DNA from 2 places in the Agrococcus chionoecetis genome. Region 2 is predicted to be linked to the other one. Evidence: predicted binding sites of a transcription regulator. Region 2 holds the regulator's gene; the other holds the start of a gene.

Region 1 (15,782 bases), 1.1 Mb from region 2:
TTCCCACTGCTCGTCCATGGTGCTCCCTCGCCCCGATCCGCGGCCATGTCGACCGTCATACGCGATATATCGCGTTCTCGTCGCTCACGATATATCGCGTCTCCCCGCCCCGCAAGCCCCAGCGCCGACGCTGCCGCCGACCGGCGCGCTGGTGCCCGAGCGTTGCGCTGGTGCCCGAGCGGTGCGCTGGTGCCCGAGCGGTGCCGGCACGCCAGCCCCGGTCGGGCGGAACGGCACTGCTCACAGGCAGCATCGCGGCGAGCGCAACCTCGCTCTCCACAGCACCCGCCACGGGTGCCGCGCGGAGCCTGCCGGTGCGCCAGGGTGCGCCCATGCCGATCGACATCCTCCGCTCCGACGGCGACGAGCCGCTGCGACTCCGCCGTGACGCCTCGATGCTGCGCCTCCGGCGCGGTGCCTACGTCGATCGGGCGAGCTTCGAGGCGCTGCCGGAGGATGACCGGCACGCGGTGCTGGTGCGCGCCGTCGCGGCCTCGCGGCCCGGCGCGGTCTTCGCTCGCGAATCCGCACTCGCCCTCGCCCGCCTGCCGCATGGTCGCCCTGGGGCGGTGTTCACCATCGGCGACCCGCGCGCATCAGGGCGCCGCCACGGCGTCGTCAATGCGCAGAGCCCCATCGCCGACGTTGACGTGCTCGTCGAGGACGGCATCGCGCGCTGCACCCCGGCCTACGCGCTCGCGCATCTGGCGCGCGTCGGGCGCCAGGTCGACGCGGTCGGCGCCCTCGACGCGGCATTGCACCATCGGATCGTCACGAAGGACGAGGTGACGGATGCGCTCACGCGTCAGGGCCCTCGGGGGCAGCGGCGGGCCGCATGGGTGGTGGCGTTCGCCGACGCGCTGGCCGAATCAGTGGGCGAGTCCTTCAGCCGCGTGCAGCTGCACCGGTTGGGTGCGCCCGCGCCGCTGCTGCAGGTTCGCGTGCAGACGCGCCTCGGACCTCGCTTCCCCGACTTCCTGTGGGAGCGGCCCGGCAAGCGCCCGCTGGGAGGCGAGTTCGACGGCGCGTGGAAGTACGGCGTGATCGCCGACGCGAACGGGGTGCAGCCCGTGGACGCGGTGATCCGCGAGAAGCGGCGGGAGGATGCGCTGCGCGAGCACATCGACACGCTCCACTGGATGTGGGATCACGTCATGCGGCCGCGGCAGCTGGGCGCCATGCTCGCGCAGGCCCACATCCCGGTGCGTGCCACGCTGCTCCCCGGCTGGTGACGCCGCGCCGAGCGCTGCGGTCGGCGACTGGTGCGGCTGCGCCCGACCGGTGCGGGCACGCCAGCACCGGTCGGGCGCAACCGCACTGGTCAGCACCGGAGCGCGCACGACCGCGCCCGGGCGCGCCAGCGCAGGGGCGCGCCGCGCTCAGCGTCGGTAGTTCGGGGCCTCCACGACCATCTGGATGTCGTGGGGGTGCGACTCCTTGAGTCCGGCAGCGGTGATCTGCACGAAGCGCCCCTTGGCCTGCAGCTCCTCGATGGTGCGCGCGCCGGTGTAGAACATCGACTGCCGCAGCCCGCCGACGAGCTGATAGGCGACGGTGCCGAGCGGCCCGCGGTAGGGCACCTGGCCCTCGATGCCCTCGGCGATCAACTGCTCGTCGCTCGGCACATCCGCCTGGAAGTAGCGGTCGCGCGAGTACGAGGTCTTCTTGCCGCGCGTCTGCATCGCGCCGAGCGAGCCCATGCCCCGGTAGGTCTTGTACTGCTTGCCGTTGACGAGCACCAGGTCGCCGGGGCTCTCGTTCGTGCCGGCCAGCAGCGAGCCGAGCATCACCGAGGAGGCGCCGGCGACCATCGCCTTGGCGATGTCTCCCGAGTACTGCAGTCCGCCATCGGCGATGATCGGGATGTCGGTGCCCGCGTCATGCGCGGCCCGCGCGGCATCGTAGATGGCCGTCACCTGCGGGACGCCAACGCCCGAGACCACCCGCGTGGTGCAGATCGAGCCGGGCCCGACGCCCACCTTCACGGCGTCGACGCCAGCTTCGATGAGCGCCTTCGCGCCCTCGTAGGTCGCCACGTTGCCGCCGATGATGTCGATGCCGGCGAAGCGCTCGTCGCCTTTCAGCGCCTGCACCATGTCGAGCACGCCCTGGCTCTCGCCGTTCGCGGTGTCGACGACGATCACGTCGACACCTTCTGCCGCGAGCGCGACGGCGCGATCGAAGGCGTCGCCGAAGAATCCGATGGCGGCGCCGACGCGCAGGCGACCGTGTGCATCCTTCGTCGCGTTCGGGTACTGCTCGACCTTGTCGAAGTCCTTGACGGTGATGAGTCCGCCGAGACGGCCCTGCTCATCGACGAGCGGCAGCTTCTCCAGCTTCGTCTGCTCGAAGATCTTGAACGCCTCCTCGCGGGAGATGCCGATCGGAGCGGTCTTGAGCGGCGACGGCGTCATCACGTCGCGCACGAGCGTGGTCGCGAACTCGTCGCGTGGCACGAAGCGCATGTCGCGATTCGTGACGATGCCGACGAGCACGCCGGTCTCGTCGACGACCGGAAGTCCCGAGACCTTGAACTCGCCGCAGACGCGGTCGACGTCCTCGATCGTGGCGTCGGCCGTGGTCGTCAGCGGATCGGTGATCATCCCCGACTCGGAGCGCTTCACGCGGTCGACGATCGCGGCCTGATCGGCGATCGAGAGATTGCGGTGCACGATGCCGATGCCGCCCTGGCGCGCCATCGCGATCGCCATGCGATCCTCGGTGACGGTGTCCATGGCGCTCGAGATGAGCGGGATGGAGAGGCGGATGCCGCGTGAGAGCCGCGTGCCGGTGTCGGCCTCGGAAGGGATCACGTCCGTCCGGCCCGGCAGCAGCATGACGTCGTCGTAGGTCAGGCCCACGGGCCCGAAGGGGTTGCGCATCTCCATCGCTTCCATCGTATCTATTCGGTAACGGTCCCGCGTAATCCTGGCGAACTTGGGGCAGCCCACCCCGAAATGGGCGAGGAAGGCCGGTCCCGGCCGCTACTGTGTCCCCACCGATGTAACGGGCACGATGCACGCGGCATTCCCCCGGGCAGTGCTGCCCCACAACATGGAGGACATGTGAAGACGTCCAGCAGACCTCGACGGAGGGGCATGCGGCAAGCGATCGCCGTGGCCCTGGCCGTGATGGGCATGGTTGCCGGCGGAACGACAGCGGCGATGGCCGCCTCGCTCCCCGCCGCCGACACCCCCGACCAGTTCACCTTCCAGGGCGTCATCCGAGACGGCCAGACGCCGCTCGAGGGCGTGGAGATCACGGTCTCCGGCAACGGCGCAGAGGAGACCGCGGCCACCGACGCCGCGGGCGAGTGGTCCATCGGCGTCGCCGACCCCGGCACGTACACGGTGACGATCAACACCGAGACGCTGCCCGACGGCATCACCCTGCGCGACCCCGAGTTCGAGAGCCGTGAGTTCACGACCGGCAGCACGAGCCAGATCGGCGTGCTGTTCCCCTTCGACTCGAGCGGCGCCACCGGCGGGACCGGCGGCACGGGCGGCACGGATGCGGGCACCGGCGGCACGGATCCGGCAACGGGCGGCACGAGCACCGGCTCGGAGCCGGGCAGCGCGACCGCCACCACGAGCGCTGGCGACTTCGGCTCCGCCGTACTGGCGCGCACCATCTCGGGCATCAGCTTCGGCCTGCTGCTGGCACTGGCGGCGATCGGCATCACGCTGATCTTCGGCACCACCGGCGTCAACAACTTCGCGCATGGCGAGCTGCTCACCTTCGGCGGCGTGGTCTTCTACGCCACCACCACGCTGGTGGACTGGCCGGTCTGGATCGCGGTGATCGCGACGCTGGCCGCCTCCGCGGCGATCGGCTGGATGCACGACTGGGCGGTCTTCAAGCCGCTGCGCAAGCGCGGCGTCGGCCTGGTGCAGGTGCTCATCGTGACGATCGGTCTCTCGATCGGCCTGCGCTACTTCTTCCAGTTCCTGATCGGTGGCGGCATCCTCGGCCTCTCGGTCCCCCGCGGCGACGTCGTGAAGGTCGGCGGGGTGTTCATGACCACCGCCGACATCGTCAGCATGGCGATCGCCATCGTCGTGCTCGTCGCGGTCGGGCTCTTCCTGACGCGCACGCGGATCGGCAAGGCGACCCGCGCCGTGAGCGACAACTCCTCGCTCGCCGCCGCGTCCGGCATCGACGTCGACAAGATCATCCGCATCGTCTGGGTGATGGCGGGCCTGCTCACGGGCGGTGCCGGCATCCTCTACACCTACTTCATCGGCGCCAACATCAAGTGGGACGTGGGCTTCACGATCCTGCTGCTGCTGTTCGCCAGCGTCACGCTCGGCGGTCTGGGCAGCGCGTTCGGTGCACTCGTGGGCGCGGTGATCGTCGGACTGGTGACGGAGCTGTCCACGCTCTGGATCGCTCCCGACCTGCGATACGCCGTCGCGCTGCTGGTGCTGATCCTGGTGCTGCTGCTGCGACCGCAGGGCATCCTCGGTCGCAAGGAAAGGGTTGGCTGACATGGACATCCTCGCCATTCTGAGCAATGCCGCCAGCGAGATCCTCTCGCCCACCACCGCGGCGTTCGCGCTCGCGACCATCGGCCTGAACATCCACTTCGGCTACTCCGGGCTGCTGAACTTCGGGCAGGCGGGCTTCATGGCCGTCGGCGCGTACACGTTCGCGATCTTCACGATGATGGTCGACCCGACCGCCAACTGGGGCTGGCCCGTCGGGCTCTCGTTCCTGACGGCGATCCTGCTGGCCGTGGTCGCATCGGTGATCTTCGGCCTGATCCTCGGCATCCCGACGCTGCGGCTCCGCGGCGACTACCTCGCCATCGTGACGATCGCCGCAGCGGAGATCATCCGCTTCACGGTTCGCACGCAGGATCTCACGAGCATCACGGGCGGCTCGCAGGGACTCCGCGGTCAGGACTACAAGGGCGACGTCTCGGCGCTGAACCCGCTGACGGGCTCCACCTACGGCTTCGGTCCGTGGACCGCGACCGCGTACGACACCTGGGTGCGCCTCCTCGCCTGGTCGCTCGTGATCGTCGCCCTCGTGGTCGTCTGGCTGCTCATGCGCAGCCCCTGGGGCCGTGTCCTGAAGGGCATCCGTGAGGATGAGGATGCCGTGCGCTCGCTCGGCAAGAACGTCTACAGCTACAAGATGCAGGCGCTCATCCTGGGAGGCACGATGGGCGCGCTCGCAGGCATCATGTTCGTGCTGCCACGAGCCGTGCAGCCCGACAACTTCGCCACCACCATGACGTTCTACATCTGGACGGCGCTGCTGCTCGGTGGCGCGGCGACGGTCTTCGGCCCGCTGCTGGGCTCGGTGCTCTTCTGGGTCCTGCTGTCGTTCACCGGCGGCATCCTCTCCGGCCTGCAGTCCATCGGCGCGTTCGGCGAGATGACCGGCACGCAGGCCGGCCAGCTGCGCTTCGTCCTCGTCGGACTGGCGCTGATGCTCCTGGTCGTCTTCAGACCACAGGGCATCCTCGGCAACAAGAAGGAGCTCTCGTTCCATGTCTGAGTCCACCACAGCCACGGCCACCCATCCGCTCGTCGACGGTGTCGTCGAGCCGGGATGCAAGAAGGTCGACCCGATCGTCGTCGCCGACGGCGTCATCCGGCAGTTCGGCGGCCTCACCGCCGTCGACGTCGAGCACGTCGAGATTCCCCGCGGCGCGATCACCGCGCTCATCGGCCCGAACGGTGCGGGCAAGACGACGTTCTTCAACCTGCTCACCGGCTTCGACCGCCCGAACAAGGGCAAGTGGTCGTTCGAGGGCCAGTCGCTCGCGCACGTGCCGAGCCACAAGGTCGCGCGCCGCGGCATGGTGCGCACCTTCCAGCTGACGAAGTCGCTCGGCCGCCTGACCGTGCTGCAGAACATGCTGCTCGGCGCCCGCGACCAGCGGGGCGAGGGCATCTTCGCGGCGCTCATCCGGCCGCTCTGGAAGGCGCAGGAGGAAGCGAACGTCGTGCGCGCCGACTCGCTGCTCGCACGCTTCAAGCTCGACACCAAGCGGGAGGACTACGCGGCCTCGCTCTCGGGCGGCCAGCGCAAGCTGCTCGAGATGGCGCGAGCCCTCATGAGCGAGCCGACGCTCGTCATGCTCGACGAGCCGATGGCCGGCGTCAACCCGGCGCTGACGCAGTCGCTGCTCGACCACGTCCGTGGGCTGAAGGACGACGGCATGACCGTGCTCTTCGTCGAGCACGACATGCACATGGTGCGCCACATCTCCGACTGGGTGATCGTGATGGCCGAGGGCAAGATCGTCGCCGAGGGACCGCCCGAGACCATCATGCAGAACCAGGCCGTCGTCGATGCGTACCTCGGCGCGCACCACGACACCGACCTGGGAACGCTGACCAACCAGCAGGTCACGCAGATCCACGAGGATGCCGACGTCGAGACGCACGCCGACGGCAGCGCACACACCGACGGCGACTCGCACGCGGAGCACGCGGACGCCGGCTCCCATGCCGCGGACGACAGGGATGCTGCCCACGCGGATCCCGCGACGCCCACACAGCCGGACGCAGACCACACGGCGACCGACAACCCGGAGGGCCAGCGATGACCACCACCCCCGTCCTGGAGACGAAGGACCTCGTCGCCGGCTACCTGCCCGGCGTCAACATCCTCAACGGCTGCTCGATCGTCGCGAACCAGGGTGACCTGATCGGCATCATCGGCCCGAACGGCGCCGGCAAGTCGACGCTGCTGAAGGCCGTGTTCGGCCAGGTCCAGGTGCGCGGCGGCGAGATCCTGCTGCACGGCGAGGAGATCAGCGGGCTCAAGGCCGACAAGCTGGTCGGCAAGGGCGTCGGCATGGTGCCGCAGAACAACAACGTGTTCCCCTCGCTGACCATCGAGGAGAACCTGGAGATGGGGCTGTTCCAGCAGCCGAAGCTCTTCAAGGAGCGCTTCGACTTCGTGGGAGGGCTCTTCCCCGAGCTCGTCTCCCGCCGCAAGCAGCGGGCCGGCAGCCTCTCCGGTGGTGAGCGCCAGATGGTCGCCATGGGCCGCGCGCTCATGATGGACCCCTCCGTGCTGCTGCTCGACGAGCCGAGCGCCGGCCTCAGCCCGGTGCGTCAGGACGAGACGTTCCTGCGCGTCGCCGAGATCAACAGCCACGGCGTGACCATCGTGATGGTGGAGCAGAACGCTCGCCGCTGCCTGCAGATCTCGCACCGCGCATACGTGCTCGACCAGGGCACGGATGCGTACACCGGCACGGGCCGCGAGATGCTGAACGACCCCAAGGTCATCCAGCTCTACCTCGGCACACTCGCGACCGACGTCGAGGAGAAGGCGAAGACGGACGCGCAGCCGACCGTCGACCCGCTGGCCGAATAGCTCGCACGCCGAAGGCCCCGCTCTCTCCTGGAGGGCGGGGCCTTCGCCGTTCGCACCCGGTGCGCCCTCGCGGGCCGGTGCGCTTCCGCGGGCCGGGGCGCTCCGCCCGAGCGGTGCGCTTCCGCCCGAGTGGTGCTGGCGCGCCAGCCCCGCTCAGGCGCACCAGCACAAGTCGCGGGCCAGCGCGGCGGCCGCGGGCGCGAACGTGCGCGCGATCGGGCCTGCGGGGGCGAGGGGAGCCCGACGCGTGAGCGGTGCACTTCCGCCCGAGTGGTGCCGGCGCGCCAGCCCCACTCAGGCACATCAGCACCAGTCGGCGACGGTCGCGGCGCGGGCCGCGCGGGCGGGGCGGCGGCGGATGCGGTGCCGCGGCGGATGCGGGACGGCGGCGGAGGCGGGGCGGTGGCGGATGCGCGGGAGCACGCGAAGAGGGCCCGGCCGAAGCCGAGCCCTCTCGCGTGCGGGGTCAGGTCACTCGTTGAGCGAGCCGAACTCCGTGCGGACGAAGCTGTACTGGTTGTCGGCACCGTACTGGAAGATGCCGATGTACGCCTCGGTCGGGTCACCGTTCTCGTCGAACGTGATCGGGCCGGAGACACCGTCGTAGTCGATGTCCTCGCCCTCCTCGAGCAGCGCCAGGCAGTCCTCGATGGACTCGCACTTGGTACCGCCCTCCGAGACCGACTGCATGTTCTCGCGGATCGTGTCCGAGTCGGGGCTGCCGCCCTGCACCGCGGCGAGCGCGGCGAGCACGACTGCGTCATACGACTCGGGGCCGTAGGAGAAGTCCTCCAGGTCCGGGTCGACCTCGAGCAGACGCTCGCGGAACGTGTCATCGGCGGGGTTGCCGGGCAGCGTGCCCTTCGCGCCGTCGAGCGTGCCCTCGGGGAAGTTGTACGAGTTCGACAGGTTGCCGTCGACGAAGTACATGCCCGCCGGGTCGAAGCCCTGCGTGATGAGCTCCGGCACGATCTGCGCGGTCTCGGCGAACGCGAGGATGCCGATGGCATCCGGGTTGTCAGCCATGACCTCGGAGACCTGGGTGGAGAGGTTCGTGTCACCCGGGTTGTAGAGCGAGCTGGCCGTGACGGTGCCGCCTGCGGCCTCGATCGCCATCGCCGCGTTCTCCTGCAGGCCGGTGCCGTACGGGTCGTTGATGGTGATGAAGCCGACCGTTGCTGCGCCGTCCGCGACCATCAGGTTGCCGAGCACGCGACCCTGGAGCACGTCCGACGGAGCGGTGCGCCAGTAGTAGCCCTCATCCTCGTAGTCGGTGAAGTCGGGCGACGTGTTCGCCGGCGAGATCTGCACGATGCCGGCGTCGATCACCTGGTCGATGAACGTGAACGAGACGCCCGACGACGCTGCGCCGATGATGACATCGGCGCCAGCCGAGACCAGCGTGCTGGTCGACTGCGTGGCGATGTCGGTCTGCGTGTCACCGGAGTCCTGGTGGTTGACCTCGACCGTGTACGGGTAGCCGGCAGCCTCGAGCTCCTGCTGCGCGAGGTCGACAGCCGCGAACTCGGGCGGGCCGAGGAAGGCAAGATTGCCGGTCTGGGGCAGGACCGTGCCGATGTACAGCGTGTCGTCGGACGCGCCCTCATCGGGGCCGTTCGAGCCGTCTGGTGCGGGGGTGCCGCCGCCAGAGCAGGCGGCGAGCAGCAGCACGCCGGCGGTCGCTGCGCCGAGCGCGGCGAACCGGCGGGGGCTGTGCCCCTTGGTGCGAAGGAAGGACTGCATTCTGCTCCTCAATTGCATGGATTGCTCGCTGGCGCGGGCGTTGTTGCAACAGTAGGCGAGGAATGCGCAGAATTCGGCTGTTCCGCGTTACGTCCTTGTAACGGTCTTGGCGCAAGCGTGCCGGACTGCGGCATTCCTGCGCGAGTGCTGAGGCGGCGCGCGCTCAGGCCACAGGCACGATCGGTCGCGGGCGCCGGAACCGGTTTCCGACCATCTCGATCGAGATGAGCGCGACCGACGCCCACACGAAGGCGAAGCCGATCCAGCGCTCGATCGGCATGGGCTCCAGCATGATGAACGCCCCGAACATGAAGGTCATGATCGGCACGAGGTACTGCAGGAATGCGATCCAGGTGAGCGGGATGCGGCGCGTCGCCGCCGCGAAGGCGAGCAGCGGGACCGCGGTGACGATGCCGAAGCCGGCGGCGCCGACGATGCCCGCGACACCGTTGTCGCCGACGGTGACGCCGCCGATCGTGAAGGCGACCGCCATCATGGCGAGCGCGGCCGGCAGCGCGGCAGTGGTCTCGATCGTGAAGCCCGACAGCGCATCCACCGAGCCGCCGACGCGCTTCTTGATGAGGCCATAGGCGCCGAACGAGCCCGCGACGATGAGCCCGATCCACGGCACCTCGCCGTAGCCGACGATCATCACGCCGACGCCCACTGCCCCGAGCCCCACCGCGACCCACTGCAGCGGTCGCAGACGCTCGCCGAGGAACACGACAGCGAGCACGATGCTCACCAGCGGGTTGAGGAAGTAGCCGAGGCTGGTCTCGAGCACGCGGTCGGAAAGCACGCCGACGACGAACGCCGTCCAGTTGATGAGCACGGCGTGCCCGGCGATCACGAGCGTCCAGGTGTCGCGGCGGCTGCGGAGCACCTGCCGCATCCTGACCCAACCGCGGGTGGCGGCGACGAGCGCGATCGCCACGATGACGGAGGAGAGCACCCGCCAGCCGATGAGCTCGAACCCGTCGATGCCCTTGGTCAGCTGCAGGTAGGCGGGCAGGAAGCTCCACCACAGGTACGCGAGCAATGCGTACCCGAGGCCTGCTTTGGCGTGCTGACCCATCGGCCCTCCCGGAAAGATGCGAAGGCGGCTCCCCCGAAGGGGAGCCGCCGATGCGTCAGAGCTGGTGTCAGCGCTCGACGATGGCGAGCACGTCGCGAGCCGAGAGCACGAGGTACTCGTCAGCGCCGTACTTGATCTCGGTGCCGCCGTACTTGGAGTACAGCACGCGGTCGCCGACGGTCACGTCCATGGGGACGCGGTTGCCGTTGTCGTCGATGCGGCCGGGGCCCACGGCCACGACCTCGCCCTCCTGGGGCTTCTCCTTGGCGGTGTCAGGGATGACGAGACCGCTTGCAGTGGTCGTCTCAGCCTCGACCTGCTGGATGACGATGCGGTCCTCGAGCGGCTTGATGGAAACCGACACGGTTGCCTCTTTCTTCTCAGTCTTTGGGGTGCGTCCGGACGGGCCGGGAACAGGTCAAGCCTAAGCGCTCCGCTGGCACTCGGTCAACATGAGTGCCAATCGTCCCAGCGAGCCGGCGCGATCGAGCGCGCACCCGGCGTTCGATGGTCAAGACTGGGGGGCATGGATGCCTCCGAGCTGCGACTGCTGCTGTCGACCGAGGGACTCGCGCTCCTCGAACGCACGGAGTCAGAGCTCGGCGAACGCACCGATGTCGTGCGCGAGGTCTCCCGGCTGCGCGCGGAGGGCCACGACCCGAGACTGGTCGCGGCCGTGCTGACCCAGGCGCGACTGCGGCGTCGAGCCAAGGTGAAGTTCGGCGAGTTCGCGAGCGGCATGCTCTTCACCGAGGCCGGACTGGAGCAGGCGACGCGGCTGCGGGTCGCCGCGCACCACGCCGGGCGGATGCGGCAGGCCGGCATCGCCTCGGTGGCCGACCTGGGCTGCGGCATCGGCGCTGACGCGCTCGCCTTCGCGACGCTCGGGCTGCAGGTCACCGCGGTCGAGCGCGATGAGGTGACCGCGGCGATCGCGATGTACAACCTGGCCGCCTGGAGCGCGACGGTCGTGCACGGCGACGCACTCGAGACCCCGATCGACGTCGAGGCGCTCTGGTTCGACCCCGCCCGCCGCGATGACCGGCGACGCCTGAGCGATCCCGGTGACTGGTCCCCGGCGCTCGACCGGGTCTTCGCGCGGGCTGCCGAACAGCCGGCCGGCGTGAAGCTCGCGCCCGGCATCGACCGGTCCCTGCTGCCCTCGGATGCGGAGCAGCAGTGGGTCACCGACGGCCTGGAGACGGTGGAGGCTGTCGTGTGGACGGGACGCCTCGCGCGACCGGGCATCGCGCGCAGTGCCCTGGTGCTCAGCGATGCGGGCGCTGCCGAGCTGGCGGGCGAGCCCGCGCACCCGGAGCAGGGCACGCTCGGCGACGTCCTCTACGAGCCTGCCGGTGCGGTGATCCGCGCGGAGCTCATCGGCGCGCTCGCCGAGCGGCTGGGCGCCGCCGCCATCAGCGAGGGGATCGCGTACCTGAGCGGCTCGGCGCAGCACGCGACCCCGCTCGCGCAGGCGTTCCGCGTGCGCGAGACGATGCCGCTGGATGAGCGAGGGATCGCGAAGCGGATGCGCGCGCTCGGCATCGGCGAGCTGGAGATCAAGAAGCGCGGCGCCGACATCGATCCGGCGGCGTTCCGCAGGCGGCTGAAGCTCGCCGGCGATGAGCGGGCGACCCTGTTCCTGACGCGAGTCGGCGGCCGGCATCGAGCGATCCTGGCCGACCGACTCGAGCCATGACGAAGCCCCCGGCCGTGGCCGGGGGCTTCGTTGGCACGCAGACTCGGACTACATCGCGCTGATGGCTGCGAAGTAGTTCATCCACTGCACGGTGAGCACGATGATGACCACCAGCGATGCGATCGCGGCGAGGATGCCGACGATGCCGGCGATGAGCGGCCACGGCTTCGCCTCGGGATTCTTCTTCACCGCGATGAATCCGACGATGCCGCCGGCGAGCGCCGCGAGGAAGCCGATCCCGCTGATGAAGGTGCCGAGCACCCCGAGCCCCGACAGGATCAGCGCGGTGATCGTGATGCCCTTGAACCGCTTCTCGCCCGGCTGCGCGTAGCCGACCTGCTGGTACGCCGCGCCAGATTGGCCGTAGGACTGCTGGTCCCCGTAGGACTGCGGGTCGCCGTAGGACTGCTGCTGACCATATGCGGGCTGCTGGCCGTAGCCGGCGGCGGGCGCCGTGCCCTGGCCGTAGGCGGGCTGCTGCCCGTACGCCGGCTGCTCGTAGCCCTGCACCGGAGCGCTCTGACCGTAGCCCGGCTGCTGACCGTACTGCGGCTGCTGGCCGTACTGCTGCTGGCTCTGGTCGGGCTGCTGACCGTACTGCGGCTGCTGGCCGTACTGCTGCTGGCTCTGGTCGGGCTGCTGGCCGTACTGCTGCTGCCCCTGGTCGGGCTGGCCGTACTGAGCGGGCCCCGGCTGCTCGCCGAACGATGCTGCGGGTGCCTGCGGGGCCTGGCCGAACGACGGCGCGGCATCCACCTGCTGGCCGAAGTCTGCGGAGGGCTGCTGACCGAGCGCTGGATCGCCGGACTGCGCGGCGCCGTCGTGCTCGGGCTGCGCCTGGTCGTGTCGACGGAATCGATCGTCGCTCGGGGGGAACTGGTCGCTCACGGGATCCTCCTTGCAGTGCGCTGAGACGCGGACATGCGATGCGCGTGCTCCACGCTAGCGCGCGCAGCGCCCGACGAGCCTGAAAGATCGATGAGCGAGGCGGCGTCAAGGACCGGTGAGCTCGGTAGCCTGCTCTGCCACCGTAAGGAACGCGCCGACGCCGAGCACGACCGAGGCGATCAGCGCGACGAGGGTGACGATGCCGAGCACCACCGACCAGATCGCGAGCACGCGACCGTCGTCGCCGGTCCTGCGGATCTGCGCCAGTGCGATGAACCCGAGCACGATCGCCGCGATCGACCCGATGCCGAGCATGATCGTCGCCCCTGCGGCAGCCGCCACGATCGCGATGATCGCCAACAGGTTGGTCTTCGGCCCGGGATGCGTCGGCGCACTCCAGGCCGGCGCACTCCAGGTCGGCGCAGGCGGCTGGGTGGCCGGCGCCGACGGCTGCGTGGGCCACCCCTGCTGGGGGTATCCGCTCGCGCTCATGTCGTGCCTCCTCGACGCGCCCGCCCGCCCAGCGGACGCTGCGCGGTGCTGCATCGATCCTGCCAGCACCACCTGTGCATTGTCCTCACCCGAGCACCTGCACGACATCCGCCTCGAGCGTCGACTCGGCCGCGAATCCGGCTGCGCTCGGCGCATCGCCGCGCGCGACCAGCATGGCGCCCACCGCGGCGATCATCGCGCCGTTGTCGGTGCAGAGCTCGAGCGGCGGGATGCGCAGTGTCACGCCCGCCGCTGCGCAGCGCGCCGCAGCCACCTCGCGCAGGCGCCGGTTCGCGACGACACCGCCGCCGAGCAGCAGACGCGGCACGCCGTGCGCAGCGCATGCGTCGAGCGCCTTGTCGATCAGCACGTCGACGACCGCTTCGCGGAAGCTCGCGGCGACATCTGCGATCGGCAGCTCCTCGCCGGCGGCTGCGGCCCGCTCGACGTGACGCGCCACCGAGGTCTTCAGGCCCGAGAACGAGAAGTTCCAGCGGTGACGCTCGCGATCCTTCGGCGCCGTCAGTCCGCGCGGGAACGCGATCGCTGCTGGGTCGCCGCCGACCGCGGCCGCGTCGATGGACGGACCGCCGGGGTAGCGCAGGCCGAGCAGGCGCGCGGTCTTGTCGAACGCCTCCCCCGCCGCATCGTCGATGGTCTCCCCCAGCAGCTCCACCGATTCCGCCAGGTCGCGCACCAGCAGCAGCGAGGTGTGGCCGCCGGAGACGAGCAGCGCGATGGTCGGCAGCTCGAGCGGCTCGCCGGAGAGCACATCGGCGGCGACGTGGCCGACGAGATGGTTGACGCCATACAGCGGCAGGTCCCGCGCGGTGGCGAGCCCCTTCGCGGCGCCGATGCCCACCATGAGCGCGCCGGCGAGTCCGGGGCCGGCGGTGACGGCGACGGCGTCGATGTCGTCGAGCGTCATCCCCGCATCCTGCAGCGCCGCCCGGATCGTCGGCTCCATCGCCTCCAGATGGGCGCGCGCGGCGATCTCGGGCACCACTCCCCCGAAGCGAGCATGCAGCTCCATCGACGAGGCGATGCGATTGGCGAGCAGCTCCGTGCCGCGCACGATCCCGACGCCGGTCTCGTCGCAGCTCGTCTCGATGCCCAGCACCACGGGCGCCGCGTGCTCACTGCTGCTCATGCCCTCACCCACCGATCCCTGCCGCTACCCGCTTCATCACCACTGCGTCGACATCCTCCGGCTGGTAGTAGCGCTGCCGCAGCCCGATGTCGGAGAAGCCGACCGAGGCATAGAGCGAACGCGCGACCGGGTTGTCGGCACGCACCTCGAGGAAGAGCTCACGCACACCGCGCCGCTCGGCCTCGGCCAGCAGCTCCAGCAGCAGCGCCCGTCCGATGCCGCGGCCCCGCGCCGCCGCGTCGACGGCGATCGTCTGCACGTCGCCCTCCACACCGACCGCGCGCAGGCCCGCGTAGCCGAGCGCCGCCCCGTCTGCGTCCTCGGCGAGGATGTAGCGGCCCCAGTCGGAGGCGATCTCGGCGCGCATCGTCTCTCGCTCCCAGGCGCTCGCGCCGAAGGCAGCCTGCTCGATCGCCATGATGGCGTCGAGGTCGGCGGCGCCGGCCGTGCGGATGGTGTGCGTCGCGTCGGTCATGCCTGGCTCACTCGCTTCGGTCCCGCCGATGGCACCGCGTCGGCGTCCCGCAGGTAGACGGCCTGCTCGACCTCCGCCGCGCCCCGCATGACGGCGAACGCGAGCAGCGCCGCATCGATGGCGTCGGCGTCGATGCGATCGAGCCCCGCGTGCGCTCCGGACGGCCGCGGCACCGCGTCGGCAGGCGCGAGCTGCGGCGCGACGACCACGCAACCGTCCACGACGATGCTCCACGCTCGTTCGCGGCGCCGCACATCCGTGGTGATCTGGGCGCTGCCGGTCGTCACCCCGGCGTGGCTGACGACGCCGCGGCACGGCACGCCGAGTCCGAGCGCGGCTGCGCGCGCCGTGGCGATCCCGACCCGCAGCCCCGTGAAGGCACCGGGTCCCATGCCCGCGACGACGAGCTCGATGCGGTCCCGGCGACCGTCGAGCGCTCGGGTGAGCATGCCGCCCAGGTGCTCGGCATGGCGACGAGAGTCGGCAGCGTGCTCGCGGAACACCACCGCGTCGCCATCCACCACGGCCACCGAGGTGCCGAGCGAGGTATCGATCGCGAGGATCATGCGTCTCCTTCCCGCCCGCGAGCCGGTAGCCCCGCGGCGGCGATCGCGCGCACGCGGGCGCCCGGCCACGCGCCTCCGTGGCCGCTGATCCGCACCGTGCGAGGCGACTCCTCGTCGTCGCTGTCGACGCCCGCGCTGTCGCGGCCGATCTCGACGCGCAGCCAGGACTCCAATGCGTGCTCGAGCGGTGCGCCCCATTCGGCAACGGTGATGGCGCGCTCGAGGTCGAGATCTAGGTCGTCGAGCTCCGCCTCATCATCGGCATCGGCGGTGAGCCGGTACGCGTCGACGTGCTGCAGGTCGGGCCCGGCAGCGGTGCGATGCGTGCGCGCGAGCACGAATGTGGGGCTCTG
Region 2 (15,782 bases):
TCCGGCATCGAGACCTCGACCGTGCCGAGCAGGTCGTCGCCGTCGCGGCTGAAGACCTCGTGATGGCGCACGTTGATCTCGAGGTACAGCGTGCCAGCAGGCCCACCGCCCTCGCCGACCTCGCCCTGGCCGGGCATCTGGATGCGCAGGCCGGTGTCGACGCCGGCCGGGATGTCAACGGGGATCGTGCGCTCCGCGCGCACGCGGCCGTGGCCCGCGCAGGTGTGGCACGGCTGCGGGATGACGGTGCCGTAGCCCTGGCAGACGACGCAGGGCTGGCTGGTGACGACGTTGCCGAGCAGCGATCGCACCTGGCGCTGCACGTGGCCGGAGCCGCCGCACTGCATGCAGCGCTCGGGGCTCGTGCCCGGCTCGGTAGCGGCGCCCTCGCACGTCTCGCAGAGCACTGCGGTCTGCACGCGCAGCTCGCGATGCACGCCGAAGACGACGTCGGCGAGATCGAGGTCGACGCGCAGCAGGCTGTCCTGCCCGGGCTGCCGGCGCGAGCGCGGGCCGCTCGTGCGGCCACCGCCGCCGAAGAACTGCTCGAAGATGTCGCCGAAGCCGAACGAGCCCGCGCCCGCGGTCGGGCCGCGGTCGTACTCCGCGCGCGACTGGGCGTCGCCCAGCACGTCGTAGGCGTGCGTGACGTCCTTGAAGCGGTCCGACGCCTCAGCGCTCGGATTCACATCCGGATGCAGCTCGCGGGCGAGCTTGCGGTACGCCTTCTTGATCTCGTCCTGGCCGGCGTCACGCGCGACGCCGAGGGTCTCGTAGTGGTCTGTCACTCAGTCCTCGCTCAGCAGCCGCGTCAGGTAGCGCGCCACTGCGCGCACCGCGGCCATGTTTCCTGCATAGTCCATGCGGGTCGGTCCCAGCACCCCGATGTGGCCCTCGATGCCGTCGGTGCTGTAGGTGGAGGTGACCACGGAGGCCTCCCCCAGTGGGCCGGTGAGCTCGCGCCCGATGCGGGTCGCGACCTCGCCTTCGAGGCCCATCTCGTCGAACAGGCGCAGCAGCGTGACCTGCTCCTCGATGGCGTCGAACACGGGCGTCACCGTGCCCTGGAAGTCGCGCTCCTCGCGGACGAGGTGCGAGGCTCCCGCCATCACGATCCGGTCGCCACCGCCCGCCTGCAGCATCTCGCCCAGGGCCTGCGCGACCGCGCCGGTGGCGGGTCGAAGCGCCTCGGGCGCGGATGCTGCGGCGCCGGCCAGTCGCGCGATCGCCTCGGCGGGCGTGTGCTCGCCGACGGTCTCGGTCAGCGCGCGTCCGAGGGCGGTCGCCTGCTCCGGGTCGATCCGCTGCTGCGCGTCGACGACGCGCTGCTCGACTCGCCCGGAGTCCAGGATCAGCACCGCGAGCAGCCGGTGCTCCACCACTGCGACCAGCTCGACGCGGCGCACCACAGTGTGGCGGCGCAGCGGCACCTGCACGAGCGCGACCTGGTTGGTCAGCTGCGAGAGCAGCCGTGCCGTGCGGTCGAGCACATCCTCCCGATCGACGGAGTCAGCGAGGAAGCGGGTGATCGCCACGCGCTGAGCGTGCGAGAGCGGCTGCATGCGCTGGAGCCGGTCGACGAAGACCCGGTAGCCCTTGTCCGTGGGGATCCTGCCGGACGACGTGTGCGGAGCCGCGATGAGCTCCTCCTCCTCCAGCAGCGCCATGTCGTTGCGGATGGTCGCCGCCGAGACGCCGAACGCGTGCCGTTCGACGATCGATTTCGAGCCGACCGGCTCGCGCAGCGCGACGTAGTCCTGCACGATCGCGCGAAGCACATCGAGACCGCGATCCGAGACCATCCGCGCTCCTCTCCGCTCCTGGCACGGGGACGCCCCGGCCTGGCACTCTCTACTGCTGACTGCCAATCCTACCCGTCTGGAAGTTTGGCATGGGATCCTCAGGCGAGAAGGCGCACAATGGTGAGGAGCAGAGCGCTCCGGCGCCTCGCGACGACGATCGAAGAAAGGCACACCATGTCTGATCCGAACACGCCTCGAGCAGAGGGCGTCGATCCCGCCGAGCAGCCCGCTGACGGCTTCGCCGTGACCGACGAGCAGCACGCGACGCCGAGCGCTCCGGCAGCTCCCGCCGCACCCGGCGTCGGCGAGCCCGCGCAGTCCTTCTCCTCCGCGCCCGTCGCGCCCGAGCCGGCACCGGGGCAGCCCGCGTTCAGCGCCGGCGAGGGCGACCAGAGCTGGCAGCAGAACCAGCAGCCGGGCGCCGCCGACGCCGCCTCGGGCAGCGCGCCCGCGTATGGGCAGGGCGGTGCGCCCGGCTACGGTCAGCCCGGCCAGGCCCAGGGGGGTCAGGCCCAGGGCGGTCAGGCACAGGGCGGTCAGGCACCGCATGCGCAGCACGGTCAGCACGGTCAGCCCCAGCAGGGCCAGCCCGGCCAGCCCCAGTACGGCGCCGCCGGTCAGCCGCAGTACGGTCAGCCCGGCCAGCCCCAGTACGGCGCCCCCGGTCAGCCGCAGTACGGCGGCGCGTCACCGATGTCGCCAGTCGACGAGAAGAACGCGGGCATGTGGGGTCACCTGTCCGGCCTGTCGACGATCGTGACCGGCGGCTACGGCGGCTGGATCGGCCCGCTGATCGTCTTCCTCATCTACAAGGACCGCAGCGCATTCGCCCGTCAGGAGTCGAAGGAGGCGCTCAACTTCGGCATTCTGATGACGATCGCGGCCGTCGGCCTGCTCGTGCTCGGCACGATCCTCAGCATCGTCGGCATCGGCCTCATCCTGCTGGCGCTCTGGTGGATCCCGGGTCTGCTGCAGGTGATCTTCTCGATCATCGGCGCGATGCGCGTGAACGGCGGCGGCTCGTACCGCTACCCGTTCAACTGGCGCATCGTGAAGTAGCGCCGGTTCACGGCAGCAGTCGGCGCACCACGGCGTCGGCCAGGAGCCGCCCTCGCAGCGTCGGGACCACCCGGCCGGCGAGGGCGGCTCTTCCGTCTGCCAGCCCCTCGGCGACGAGCCCCGCGACGGCGACGCGCCCCTCGGGCTCGAGCAGGTCGATCGCCAGCCCCTCCGCGATGCGGGATTCGAGCAGCACGCGCTCGACGCGGCGCGTCTCGTCGTCCAGCACCTCACGAGCGAGGGCCGGTGAGGCGCCCGCGAGCAGTCGATCGCGATACGCCGCGGGATGCTTCACGTTCCACCAGCGCACGCCGCCGACGTGGCTGTGCGCGCCGGGCCCGAAGCCCCACCAGTCGTGCCCGCGCCAGTAGGCGAGGTTGTGCCGCGCGACGCGGTGCTCCTTCGCCCAGTTGGAGACCTCGTACCAGGCGTAGCCCGCGGCGGCGAGCGAGGCATCCGCTGCCTCGTACATCGCTGCCTGCAGGTCGTCGTCGGGGGTCGTGAGCTCGCCGCGACGGATCCGCCGGGCCAGCGCCGTGCCCTCCTCGACGATCAGCGCGTAGGCGGAGATGTGGTCGGGCTGCATCGCGATCGCCGCGTCGAGCGAGGCCTGCCAGTCGTCGAGCGATTCCCCAGGTGCGCCGTAGATGAGGTCGAGGCTGACCTCCAGGCCCGCCTCCCTGGCCCACTCGACCACGAGCGGCACGCGCGCCGGGTCGTGAGTGCGATCGAGCGCCGCCAGCACGTGCGACCTCGCCGACTGCATGCCGAACGACACGCGGGTGACGCCGCCATCGCGCAGCTGCCGCAGCCCGGCCGCATCGATCGAGTCCGGGTTCGCCTCGGTCGTCACCTCGGCGCCGTCGGCGAGGCCGAACGCGGCGGTCACGCCCTGCAGCATCCGCACCAGGTCACCGGCGGGCAGCAGCGTCGGCGTGCCGCCGCCGAAGAAGACGGTCTGCATCGGCCGCAGCGGTCCGAGGTCGCCGAGCACGCGCGCGGCGAGCTCGATCTCGGCGGCGACGTCTGCCGGGTAGCCGGCTCTGGTGGCGCCGCGCAGCTCGTCGGCCGTGTAGGTGTTGAAGTCGCAGTAGCCGCAGCGCACCGAGCAGAACGGCACGTGGATGTAGACGCCGAACGGCGCGTCGGCCGCGGTGCCCGCGGGCAGCGCGCCATCCGCCGGCGCCGTCTCGCCCTCGGGCAGCCGAGCCACGGTCAGCGGACGTCGATGGACCGCAGCACCGTCAGGTAGCGGTCGTGGTACTTGCTGCGCATCGCCTTGGCGACGGGAGCGCCGGCCTTCACCCACCACTTCGCGTTGCGCACGATGGCGCGGAAGTGCAGGAAGACGGTCTCATCCTCGGCGATCTCGATCGTGAAGCGCTCCTCGCCGGCCTCGGGGTGCCCGTCGAGGGTGCCGAGGATCACGCCGTGGCTCGACGGCTCCTCCTCCACGGCGATCACGCGCATGGGGGCGTGGATCTGCAGCCCCAGGAAGCGCACGCGCTGATCGACGGAGTCCCCCGGCTGCAGGAACGGCTCACCGTCGGGACCGAAGTCCTGCTGCGGCTCGATGCTCGCCGCACGCGTCGCCTCGGTGCCCTCGAAGCCGACCGGGCGGTAGGTGCTGCCGTCCTCGGTGCCGACCACGTCGACCTCGATGCCGGCGAGCCGCTGGATCTTCCAGGTGCGCAGCGCGGCGACTGCGGCGTCGTAGCGCGGCCGGCCGTGGCCGATGCGGCTGCGCAGCTGCACGACCTCGAAGCCCTTCGGCGGGAAGCGGTGGAAGTCGAAGTGCGCCGTGGCGCCCACCGAGCCGTAGTTCGTCGCGCGATCGCGGATGGGGGTGGTCATTTCGCGTCCTTCTTCGTCTCACCGCTGGAGAGGGCGGCGATGAAGGCCTCCTGGGGCACCTCGACGCGACCGACCATCTTCATGCGCTTCTTGCCCTCCTTCTGCTTCTCCAGCAGCTTGCGCTTGCGGGTGATGTCGCCGCCATAGCACTTGGCGAGCACGTCCTTGCGGATCGCGCGGATGGTCTCGCGGGCGATGATCCGCGCACCGACGGCAGCCTGGATCGGCACCTCGAACTGCTGCCGGGGGATGAGCTCGCGCAGCTTGCCGGCCATGAGCACGCCGTAGGCATAGGCCTTGTCGCGGTGCACGATGGCGCTGAACGCGTCGACCTGCTCGCCCTGCAGCAGGATGTCGACCTTGACGAGGTCGCCCTCCTCCTCGCCGTCGACCTCGTAGTCGAGCGAGGCGTAGCCCTGCGTCTTCGACTTGAGCTGGTCGAAGAAGTCGAAGACGATCTCGCCCAGCGGCAGCCGGTAGCGCAGCTCGACGCGGTCCTCCGAGAGGTACTCCATGCCGCCGAGCGTGCCGCGGCGGGACTGGCACAGCTCCATGATCGCGCCGACGTAGTCCTTGGGCGCCAGGATCGTCGCGCGCACCATCGGCTCGACGATCGAGCTGATCTTCCCGTCGGGGAACTCGCTCGGGTTCGTCACCGTGTGCACGGTGCGGTCCTCGGTCTGCACCTGGTAGACCACGCTCGGGGCCGTGGCGATCAGGTCGAGGTCGAACTCGCGGCGGAGGCGCTCCGTGATGATCTCCAGATGGAGCAGGCCGAGGAAGCCGCAGCGGAAGCCGAAGCCGAGCGCGACCGAGGTCTCCGGCTCGTAGACGAGCGCCGCATCCGAGAGCTTGAGCTTGTCGAGCGCCTCGCGCAGCACGGGATAGTCGCCGCCGTCGATCGGGTAGATGCCGGAGAAGACCATCGGCTTCGGGTCGGCATAGCCCTGCAGCGCCTGGGTCGCGGCATTGCGCGCGGTCGTGACGGTGTCACCGACCTTCGACTGCCGCACATCCTTCACGCCGGTGATGAGATAGCCCACCTCGCCGGCGGCGAGACCCTTGGAGGGCTTCGGCTCCGGGCTCGAGACGCCGATCTCGAGCAGCTCGTGCTTGGTGCCGGTGGACATCATCTGGATGTGGTCTCGGGGCGCGAGGCGGCCGTCGATGACGCGCACGTAGGTGACGACGCCGCGGTAGGTGTCGTAGACCGAGTCGAAGATCATGGCGCGCGCGGGGCCGTCGACGTCGCCGACCGGTGCGGGCACGGAGCGCACCACGCGGTCAAGCAGCTCCGCGACGCCCTCACCGGTCTTGCCGCTCACCCGCAGCACGTCGTCGGGGTCACCGCCGATGAGGCGGGCGATCTCTCCCGCATACTTCTCCGGGTCGGCGGCCGGCAGGTCGATCTTGTTGAGCACCGGGATGATCTCGAGGTCGTTCTCCATCGCCAGGTAGAGGTTGGCGAGGGTCTGCGCCTCGATGCCCTGCGCGGCGTCGACGAGCAGGATCGCGCCCTCGCAGGCGGCGAGCGAGCGCGAGACCTCGTAGGTGAAGTCGACGTGGCCGGGGGTGTCGATCATGTTGAGGGCGAAGGTCTCCCCCTCGAGCTCCCACGGCATCCGCACGGCCTGCGACTTGATGGTGATGCCGCGCTCGCGCTCGATGTCCATGCGATCGAGGTACTGCGCGCGCATGGCGCGATCCTCGACGACGCCGGTCAGCTGCAGCATGCGATCGGCCAGGGTCGACTTGCCGTGGTCGATGTGCGCGATGATGCAGAAGTTGCGAAGCTGCGCGGGGCTGGTCGCGGCTGGCTCGAGTGCCTTGGTCGCTCGGGGGCTCACGGGTCCTTCTCATTGAAACGCTCAGGGGGCCGCGGGGTGGGCGCGGTGGGGAATGCCCCATTCTTCCACAGCGGATGCCGGGCGCCGCGTTGCGAGTGGCGTCCGCACGCTGATAGCATCGTTCGTTGGCTTCCCCTTCTTCTGCGCGCTTGTCGCGCGAGAGCGGGTCGCGGCGGGCTCTGGTGAGCAGAAGCCGCCGCCAATCAACTCGTACGAACCAAGAACAGGACACCATGGCGAACATCAAGTCGCAGATCAAGCGCATTCTGACGAACCAGAAGGCGACCGACCGCAACCGCGCGCTCAAGAGCGAGCTCCGCACCGTCGTGCGCGAGGCCAAGAAGGCCATCGCCGCTGGCGACAAGGACGCCGCGCAGGAGAAGGTCACCGCTGCCACGCGCAAGCTCGACAAGGCCGTGTCGAAGGGTGTCATTCACAAGAACCAGGCCGCGAACCGCAAGTCGGCCATCGCGAAGCAGTTCGCCGCGCTCTAAGCCGCACCGCACGCTCGAAGGGGACCCCACTCGGGGTCCCCTTCGTCGTCCCCCGGCATCCGACCCTCACCGCATCCGCCACGCACCCCGCATCCCGGGCGTGCGGCGATAGCGGTACCGAACGGTCGCCTGCCGCCCGCTTGCACGACCAATTCGTACCGGTCCGCGGGCACACCCTCTACCCCGCAGGCCACCGGTACCGAATCGTCGCGCGGCGCCCTCCCAGGCGACCACTTCGTGCCGGTCCGCGGATGCGCCTCGGCGCGGCCACCCACCGGTACAGGTACCGGTAGCGGGACTGGTACCGAATCGTCGCGCCGCGCCCTCCCGGGCGACCACTTCGTGCCGGTCCGCGGGCACACCCTTCGCGCCGCAGGCCACCGGTACCGAATCGTCGCGCGGCGCCCTCCCGGGCGACCGCCTCGTACCGGTCCGCGGATGCGCGCGCGGGCACGGATGCGCGCGGGCGCGGGCGAACGTGCGCTCGCCCGGAGGCGCGCGGTCAGGCGACGCTGCGGTCGGCGATCTGGCGCACCAGGCGCTCGACCGCGTACTGCGGATCGCGCTCGGCGCCCTTCACCGCGTGGTCGGCGTGCGCGATCGCCTCGATCGCGTCGCAGAGTGTGGCGTCCGTGAAGGCACGCAGGTCGCGCCGGGCATTGTTGAGCTGCCAGTCCTGCATGCCGAGCTGCCGGGCGGCCTGCCCGCCGCCTCCGGAGATGCCCGAGACCTTCGCGAGCTGCCGGAATCGCATGGCGAAGGCCGCCACGATCGGCACCGGATCGGCACCGGTCGCGATCGCCTGGCGCAGCGTGACGAGCGCCTTCGCGGTGTCGCGCGCGACGACCTCGTCGACGACGGCGAACGCAGTCGTCTCGACCCTGCCCGCGTAGTAGGTGCGCACGACCTGCTCGGTGACGGGGCCCTCGGTGTCGAGCGCGACCTGCCGGATGGCGTTCGCGAGCTCGGCGATGTCGGAGTGGAAGGCGTCGACGAGCGCCGCGATGGCGCCGGGCGTCGCCTCGCGCTCGAGCAGCCGCAGCTCGTTGCGCGCGAAGGGCACGAGATCGCCGCGGCCAAGCGGCTGGCACAGCACCTCGATCGCGCCGGATGTCTTGCGGATCGCATCCAGCAGCTTCTTGCCGCGCACCGTCGATCCGTCGTGGCGGATCACGAGCGTGGTGCCGTCGACCGGCTGCTCGAGGTAGCGCAGCGCGTCGGCGATGAACGCATCCGTCGCCTTGACGCCGTTCTCGACCCGCACGAGGCGCGGCTCGTCGAACAGCGAGGGACTCGCGATCAGCTCGAGCGCACCGTCGGTGTAGGCGCCCGCATCGAGATCCGAGACCTCGAGCTCCGGGTCCTCCAGCAGCAGCAGCGACTTCAGCCGCTGCAGCGCGCGGTCCGCCAGGAACGACTCCTTGCCGAACACCAGCACCACGGGTGCCGGCGACACCTGCTCCCAGCCGATCTTGGGGATGCTCGCTGCCATGCCATCAGCCTACGGCGCGCCGCCGACACGCTCAGACCACACGCGCACGCCCTGTTCGTCGAGCGCCAGCGCGATCGTGCCGAGCTCGTCGGTGCGCAGGGCCGCAGTGCCGGCATCGCGCACGAGGCGCAGGGCGGCATCCGTCGGATGGCCGTAGTCGTTGGCGCCGACGCCGACGAGACCGACGGATGCTCCCACCCGGCGATACAGCGCCGGCAGCTGGTCGGCGGAGCCGTGGTGAGCGACCACCACGACCGCGGCCGAGGGCACGCCGGCGCGGAGCAGGCGCGACTGCGCCTCGGCGCCCAGGTCGCCGAGCACCAGCAGCTCGACGCCCGCACCCGGCAGGTCGACGGTCACCGCGACGCTCGCGTCGTTGCCGGGCGCCGCATCGCCGATGGGCCAGAGCGCATCGATGCGCAGCCCGCCGAGCTGCCACGCGTCGCCGCGACGAGCCTCCTGCACGGCGGCGCCTGCGGCGGCGAGCTCATCGACGACGGGCCCCGCGCGATCATCCAGCGGTCCGTGCACGACCATGGCGGTGCGTCCGGCCAGCGCTGATGCGCCGCCGACGTGATCGGCGTCGAAGTGCGTCAGCACCAGCAGATCGATGCGCTGCACCCCGAGCGTGGTGAGGCAGCGGCGCACGAGGGCGGGATCCCTGCCCGTGTCCACCAGCACGACGGCGCCGCCATGCCGCACGAGCGTGGCACTGCCCTGCCCCACGTCGCACTGGGCGATGCGCCAGTCGGCGAGCGAGCCCAGGCGGATGCTCGGCCACGCGGCCCCCGCACCAACGACGAGTCCCACGATCAGTGCGACTGCGATGCCTCGCACGAGACGACCCCTGGCATGGCCGATCGTGACGATGACGAGCATGGCGGACGCTGCCACCGCACCCCACGGCGCTGCGGGCCAGGGCGTCTGAGCGCCTGGCAGCTGCTGCGCCACCATCGCGACGCCGGCGATCCACGCGGCCGGGATCCACGCGACCCAGGCCAGGCCCACGGCCACCGCCGGGGCGAGCGGCGCGGCGAGGCAGGCGGCCAGGCCGACGACCGTGACCAGCGGCGCAGCGGGCCCGGCCAAGAGGTTCGCGAGCACCGAGACGAGGCTCACGCGGGCATCGAGCGCGACGAGCACGGGCAGGCACCACAGCTGGGCGGCGAATGGCACCGCGATGAGCGCCGCGATCGGCAGCGGCAGCCAGCGCCCGAGTGCTCGCGCGATGGGCGGCCCGTGCATGATGAGGCCGCAGGTGGCGAGCGCCGAGAGCGCGAAGCCCGCGCTCGTCGCCAGGTGCGGCTGCAGCACGAGCACGAGCAGCACCGCAAGCGACAGCACCGCTACGGCACCCGCGCGACGCCCGGTGACGATGCCGAGCAGCCCGATCGCCGCCATCGCCCCGGCGCGCACGACAGAGGGCTCCGGCGTGACGAGCACGACGAACGCCGCGAGCGCACCGACCGCGATCGCCACACGCACCGCTCGCCGCGCCCCGAGCGCTGCCGCCGACTGGAACGCGGCGCCGACGACGATGACACAGTTCGCGCCCGAGACCGCCGTGAGGTGCGAGAGGCCGGTCTCGAGCATCGCGGCGCGCAGCTGCGCACTCACTCGCCGCTCATCGCCGATCGCGAGACCGGGCAGCAGCTCTCCCCCGGCGCCCGGCAGCTGCGCTGAGGCGGCGAGCAGCCCGTCGCGCAGCGGTCCGGCCCAGGCCAGCCAGGCTACGGGTTCGGCGACCATCAGCTCGCTGCAGGTCAGCAGCCAGCGCGAGCCGTCGAGCCATGCACTGCACGCGCCGGTGGCGGTCGCACCGATCGTGAGCGGCGCATCCGGCGCTCGCAGCAGCATGGCGCTGCGCATGTCGACGAGCGCGATCGGTGCTGCGCCGTCGCAGCCGGTGACGAGCACCTCGGTCGGCGTCGCCTGCCCGAGCAGCAGCAGCGACAGCTCCCCGCACTCGTCGAAGCCGCTCGCGACCATCGCGTCGGCCGCCGCCAGCAGCGGACACGCCAGCGCGGCACCCACCGCGACGGTGCGGACCGCGTCGACGGCGATCGCCGGCAGCCGGCGAGCGAGCAGGTGCGCCGTCAGCAGGCACGCGAGAGCGGCGGATGCCGCGACGACCGCAGCGTTCGCCAGCAGCGCCGCATGCGCGCTCAGCGCCGCGAGCGCCGCCCACGCGATGCCAACGGGGAGCGCGAGCCGTACGTCGCGCATCAGAGCGTCACGAGCGGCGTCAGCGACGACAGCAGCGCGGGGCCGATGCCCGAGACGTCGTCGAGCTGCGCGATGTCGGTGAAGGGGCCGTGCGCCTCGCGGTGGGCGATGATGGCGAGCGCCAGCGTCGGGCCGACGCGGGGCAGCGTCTCGAGCGTGGTCTGGTCGGCCCGGTTGAGCGATACGAGCCCGCCAGGGCCCGCGCCGCCCCCGGAGGGACCCGCCTCGGCGGCAGCGGCCTGCTCCTCGACCGTCGGCACGATGAGCTGCTCGCCGTCGACGAGCACGCGGGCGAGGTTCAGGGCGCCTGGCGCGGCATCGTCTGCGGTGCCGTCCGCGCGCGCGATCGCATCGAGCACGCGGGCGCCCTGCGGCAGCCGATAGACCCCCGGTTCGCGCACGGCGCCCTGCACGTCGACGACGAGCTCGCCGGCGACGGTCGCGACCGGCGACGGCAGCACGGCGGCCGGCTGCGCGTCGACCACCATTCGCTGCGCGACGCCGCCCGCGACGGCGCCGAGCACGAGCAGCACCGCGGCGCCCGCGCCCAGCCGCCAGCGCGCATCCGTTCCGGACATTCCGGCACGGTAGGGCGGATGCGGGTGGGGGCGCGGGCGGCGCGGGCGCGGTTGTGGACGGTTGGGGCAGGGGCGCGTCCGGTCTCGTGACGCGCCCGCCTACGGCGGGCGCTCCTCGACCTACGGGGGTGGCGGACGCTCCTCGACCTACGGGGGTGGCGGACGCTCCTCGACCTACGGGGAGGCGGCCGCTCCTCGACCTACGGTTGGATGACGAAGTTCACGAGGCGCGGGGCTCGCACGATCGCCTTGCGGATCTCGGCGTCACCGATGGCCCGCTGCACGCCCGGCAGGTCGCGAGCGAGCTGCTCCAGCTCGGCGTCGGTGATGCCGGCCGCCACGTCGATGCGGTCGCGCACCTTGCCGTTGACCTGCACGACGGCCGTGACGCTCTCCTCCTTGGTGAGCGACAGATCGGCCTTGCGCCAGCCCGCGTTCGCGATCGACGGCTGGTGGCCGAGGTTCGCCCACATGTCCTCCGCCGTGTACGGGGAGAAGAGCGACAGGCCCAGCGCAATGGTCTCGACCGCCTCGCGCACCGCGGGGTCGCCCGCGCCGGGACCGGCGTCGACGGCCTTGCGCGTGACGTTCGTGAGCTCCATCAGCCGGGCGACGACCACGTTGAACTTCAGGCCCTCGATCAGGCCCGGCGCATCCGCCAGGAACTTGTGCGTCTCGCGCCGCAGCGCGCGGTCGCCCGGCTTCGGGTCGGTGCCGGGCTTGGCGAGCGCCTCCTTCGACAGGCGCCAGGCCCGCGCGAGGAACTTCTGCGCGCCGGTGGGGCTGACGTCCTTCCAGTCGATGTCGTCCTCGGGCGGGCCGGCGAACGACATCGTCAGGCGCACGGCATCGACGCCGAAGCGCTCCAGCTCCTCCGACAGCGTGACGAGGTTGCCCTTCGACTTCGACATCTTGGAGCCGTCGAGGATGACCATGCCCTGGTTGAGCAGCGACTCGAAGGGCTCCGTGAACGGCACGTGGCCGAGGTCGAAGAGCACCTTCGTGATGAAGCGCGCATAGAGCAGGTGCAGGATCGCGTGCTCGACGCCGCCGACATAGCGGTCCACCGGTGCCCAGCGCTCAACCTGCGCGCGGTCGAAGGCCTGGGTGTCGTCCTTCGGGCTCAGGAAGCGCAGGTAGTACCAGGACGAGTCGACGAACGTATCCATCGTGTCGGGGTCACGCTGCGCGGGGCTGCCGTCGATGGGCGACTCCACGGCCATCCACTCCTCCGCCGCGCCGAGCGGGCTCGTGCCCTTCGGCGTCAGGTCGAGGCCCGCCGAGTCGGGCAGCGTGACCGGCAGCTGCTCGAGCGGCACCGGCACCTCCTGTCCGTCCGCGGTGTGGATGATGGGGATGGGGGTGCCCCAGTAGCGCTGCCGGCTGACGAGCCAGTCGCGCAGCCGGTAGGACTTCGCCGAGCGGCCGACGCCCTTGGCATCCAGCAGCTGCACCATGCGGCCGATCGCGTGCGTCTTCGACAGCCCGTCCAGCTCGCCCGAGTTGATCAGGCGGCCGTCGCCCGTGAGCGCCTCGCCCGTCGACTTCGGGTCGAGCGCGGGAACCTCGTCGGGCCACACGGCGTTGCCGTCCTCATCGAGCGGCACGACCGGCATCACGCCGGTGACGGGTGCGTTCGTGTCGACCACGACCCTGACCGGCAGGTCGAAGGCGCGCGCGAAGTCGAGGTCGCGCTGGTCGTGGGCGGGAACGGCCATCACGGCGCCGTGGCCGTAGTCGGCGAGCACGTAGTCGGCGGCCCACACGGGCATCCGCTCGCCCGTCAGCGGGTGGATCGCGACGCGGCCCAGGTCGACGCCGGTCTTGACGCGCTCGGTGCTCTGGCGGTCGATCTCGGTCATGCGCCCGACGTCGTCGAGGTACGCCTGGAAGCGCATCCGAACCTCCGCGTCAGCACCGGCAGCCAGCTCGGCCGCCAGGTCGGAATCCGGCGCGACCACCATGAATGTCGCCCCGTAGAGCGTGTCGGGTCGGGTGGTGAAGACAGGCACGCGGCCCGGGTGGCCCTCGATCTCGAACTCGACCTCCGCGCCCTCGGAGCGGCCGATCCAGTTGCGCTGCATGCGCAGCACCTTCGACGGCCAGCGGCCCTCGAGCTGGTTCAGGTCGTCGAGCAGCCGATCGGCGTAGTCGGTGATCTTGAAGTACCACTGCGTGAGCTTCTTCTTGACCACCGGGGTGCCGCAGCGCTCGCAGCGACCGTCGACGACCTGCTCGTTGGCGAGCACCGTCTGATCCTGGGGGCACCAGTTGACGTTCGACGGCTTGCGGTAGGCGAGGCCGGCCTTGTAGAGCTCCAGGAACAGCCACTGGTTCCACTTGTAGTACTGCGGATCGCTCGTGTGCAGGATGCGGTCCCAATCGAACGCCGTGGCGTACTTGCGCATCGAGCGCTTGTGCTGCTCGATGTTCGACTCGGTCCACTGCTTCGGATCCTCGCCGCGCTTGATGGCCGCGTTCTCCGCCGGCAGACCGAAGGAGTCCCAGCCGATCGGGTGCAGCACGTTGAAGCCCTGCTGGCGCCAGTAGCGCGCGAGCACATCGCCGTAGGCGTACGACTCTGCGTGGCCCATGTGCAGGTCGCCCGACGGGTACGGGAACATGTCGAGCACGTACTTGCGCGGGCGCGTGTCCGTCTCGTCGTCCGTCGCGAACGGTCGCAGGGCTTCCCACTGGGGCAGCCAACGCTGCTCGATGCGGGCGAAGTCGTATGTCTCGTCAGTCACTGATGCTCCTGGGTGGGGCCAACCGCGGCGGCTGCGGCCGGCTGTCCAGTCTAAGCGGGCTGGCCACCGTGTGCGTCGTGCCTAGAATCGAGGGGCAACGTCGAGGAGGTGATCGGTGCCGGAGTTCGAGAATCCGCCAGCGACCGTCGACGTGCCTGCGTCGCGCGTGACGCGCATCGTCGCCGTCGACGCGCCCGTCGCCGCGGTCTGGCGGTGCCTGGTGGAGCCCGATCTGCTCGCGCAGTGGCTCGGCGACATCGCCGCCTTCCCCGATGGCGTCGTCGAGGGTGCGACGGGGCGCTTCGCGTGGACCGGCGAGGTCGTGCTGGCCGCGCGCATCCGCGAGGTCGTGACCGAGGAGCGCTTCGCGTTCGAGTGGGCGGAGGGGATCCTCTCCGGTCGGGCCTCAGCGGTGCAGATCACGCTCTCCCCCGCCGATCAGGGCACGCAGCTGCACCTGGTCGAATCGGGGTTCCCGCTCGAGGGCGACGACGCGACCCGCCGTGAGGCGCTGCGGGCGCTCGCCGCCGGCTGGACGGTCGAGCTCGACGAGCTGGTCGAGCTCGCGGAGTCGCTCCCCGCCTGAGCGCATCAGGTCGAGCTTCCCGAGATCGCGCGTGCTCGCGTGCAACCGAGCGGGTTCGGGAGGCTCGACGCCTCAGCGGGGGACGAGGGCGGCGAGCAGCGCAGCCGCCTTCACGTGCAGCTCCTCGACCTCGAAGGCGGGCTCCGAGAGCGCCGTCACGCCGCCACCGACGCCGATGAGCGTGCCGTGCTCGTCGGCGACCACGCTGCGGATCACCATCGCCAGGTGACAGGTCTCCCCCGCGACGAGTCCGAAGCATCCCGAGTAGATGCCCCGGGGCGCCCCCTCGAGCGCCTGCAGCAGCTCGACCGTGCGCCGCTTCGGCGCGCCGGTCATCGAGCCGGCCGGGAACAGCGCGCGCACCGCGTCCAGGGGCCCCGATCCCGGCAGCAGCCTGCCCTGCACCGTCGACACGAGCTGATGCACCGTCGGGTAGGTCTCGACCTCCAGCAGCCTCGTCACCTCGACCGTGCCGGGCGCGCACACCCGCTGCAGATCGTTGCGGCACAGGTCGACGATCATGACGTTCTCGGCGCGCTCCTTCTCGCTCTCGAACAGCTCGAGCGCGAGCGCCGCGTCGTCGTCGGCGCCGCGCCGCCTGGTGCCCTTGATCGGGCGTGTCACGGCCACGCCGCCCTCCACGCGCAGGAACGTCTCCGGGCTCGCGCTCGAGACCGTGACGCCCGCGATGCGCAGCAGCCCACCGTGGTGGACGGGGCTCGCCGAGCGCAGTCGCGCGTGGCTGGCGATCGGGTCGATGTGCGGTGCGTCGATCGCGGTCGTCAGGCACAGCACGTAGGAGTCGCCCTCGTGGATGTGCCCACGGCAGCGCTCGACCTTCTCGGCGTAGGCGGCGTCGTCGTCGCGCCAGCGCAGCGCCCCCGCATCGATGCCGGCCATCGACGGCAGCCGCACCGGCGCCGGCTCGAGCGACCACGGATGGCCGTCGCGCGACTGCAGCTGCGCCTCGCCGTCGGCCACCACGACCCAGCGATCGAGCAGCAGCCACGCGGCTTCGGGGAACCGTGCAGGCCCCGGGGCGTCGGCCACGGGCGTGATCCCGAGCATCCGCACCCCGGCCTCGTACCCGAACCAGC

Evidence for each region. Region 2 encodes HrcA, which represses chaperone genes, less so after heat shock. Its sites were predicted from a motif close to TTNGCACTCGNNNNNNNCGAGTGCNAA; they were not measured.
Region 1: the regulator HrcA is predicted to act here: its motif matches at 10,596-10,622, upstream of groES (co-chaperone GroES).

The regions. Positions count from the first base shown of each region.
Region 1 is NZ_CP156989.1:2,222,762-2,238,543, forward strand. Features, by position in the region: gene ABG090_RS10605 (DUF4097 family beta strand repeat-containing protein) at 1-18, opposite strand, end outside; gene ABG090_RS10610 (hypothetical protein) at 333-1,232, shown strand; gene guaB (IMP dehydrogenase) at 1,380-2,888, opposite strand; gene ABG090_RS10620 (branched-chain amino acid ABC transporter permease) at 3,099-4,487, shown strand; gene ABG090_RS10625 (branched-chain amino acid ABC transporter permease) at 4,489-5,505, shown strand; gene ABG090_RS10630 (ABC transporter ATP-binding protein) at 5,498-6,562, shown strand; gene ABG090_RS10635 (ABC transporter ATP-binding protein) at 6,559-7,341, shown strand; gene ABG090_RS10640 (ABC transporter substrate-binding protein) at 7,813-9,084, opposite strand; gene rarD (EamA family transporter RarD) at 9,248-10,159, opposite strand; gene groES (co-chaperone GroES) at 10,227-10,523, opposite strand; gene ABG090_RS10655 (class I SAM-dependent methyltransferase) at 10,686-11,858, shown strand; gene ABG090_RS10660 (hypothetical protein) at 11,907-12,746, opposite strand; gene ABG090_RS10665 (DUF4190 domain-containing protein) at 12,852-13,238, opposite strand; gene tsaD (tRNA (adenosine(37)-N6)-threonylcarbamoyltransferase complex transferase subunit TsaD) at 13,324-14,388, opposite strand; gene rimI (ribosomal protein S18-alanine N-acetyltransferase) at 14,393-14,863, opposite strand; gene tsaB (tRNA (adenosine(37)-N6)-threonylcarbamoyltransferase complex dimerization subunit type 1 TsaB) at 14,860-15,429, opposite strand; gene tsaE (tRNA (adenosine(37)-N6)-threonylcarbamoyltransferase complex ATPase subunit type 1 TsaE) at 15,426-15,782, opposite strand, start outside.
Region 2 is NZ_CP156989.1:1,126,716-1,142,497, reverse strand. Features, by position in the region: gene ABG090_RS05475 (DnaJ C-terminal domain-containing protein) at 1-788, opposite strand, end outside; gene hrcA (heat-inducible transcriptional repressor HrcA) at 789-1,802, opposite strand; gene ABG090_RS05465 (DUF4870 domain-containing protein) at 1,977-2,861, shown strand; gene hemW (radical SAM family heme chaperone HemW) at 2,869-4,074, opposite strand; gene ABG090_RS05455 (DUF1990 domain-containing protein) at 4,077-4,715, opposite strand; gene lepA (translation elongation factor 4) at 4,712-6,562, opposite strand; gene rpsT (30S ribosomal protein S20) at 6,796-7,056, shown strand; gene holA (DNA polymerase III subunit delta) at 7,559-8,548, opposite strand; gene ABG090_RS05435 (ComEC/Rec2 family competence protein) at 8,558-10,774, opposite strand; gene ABG090_RS05430 (ComEA family DNA-binding protein) at 10,774-11,352, opposite strand; gene leuS (leucine--tRNA ligase) at 11,553-14,099, opposite strand; gene ABG090_RS05420 (SRPBCC domain-containing protein) at 14,215-14,685, shown strand; gene ABG090_RS05415 (anthranilate synthase component I family protein) at 14,758-15,782, opposite strand, start outside.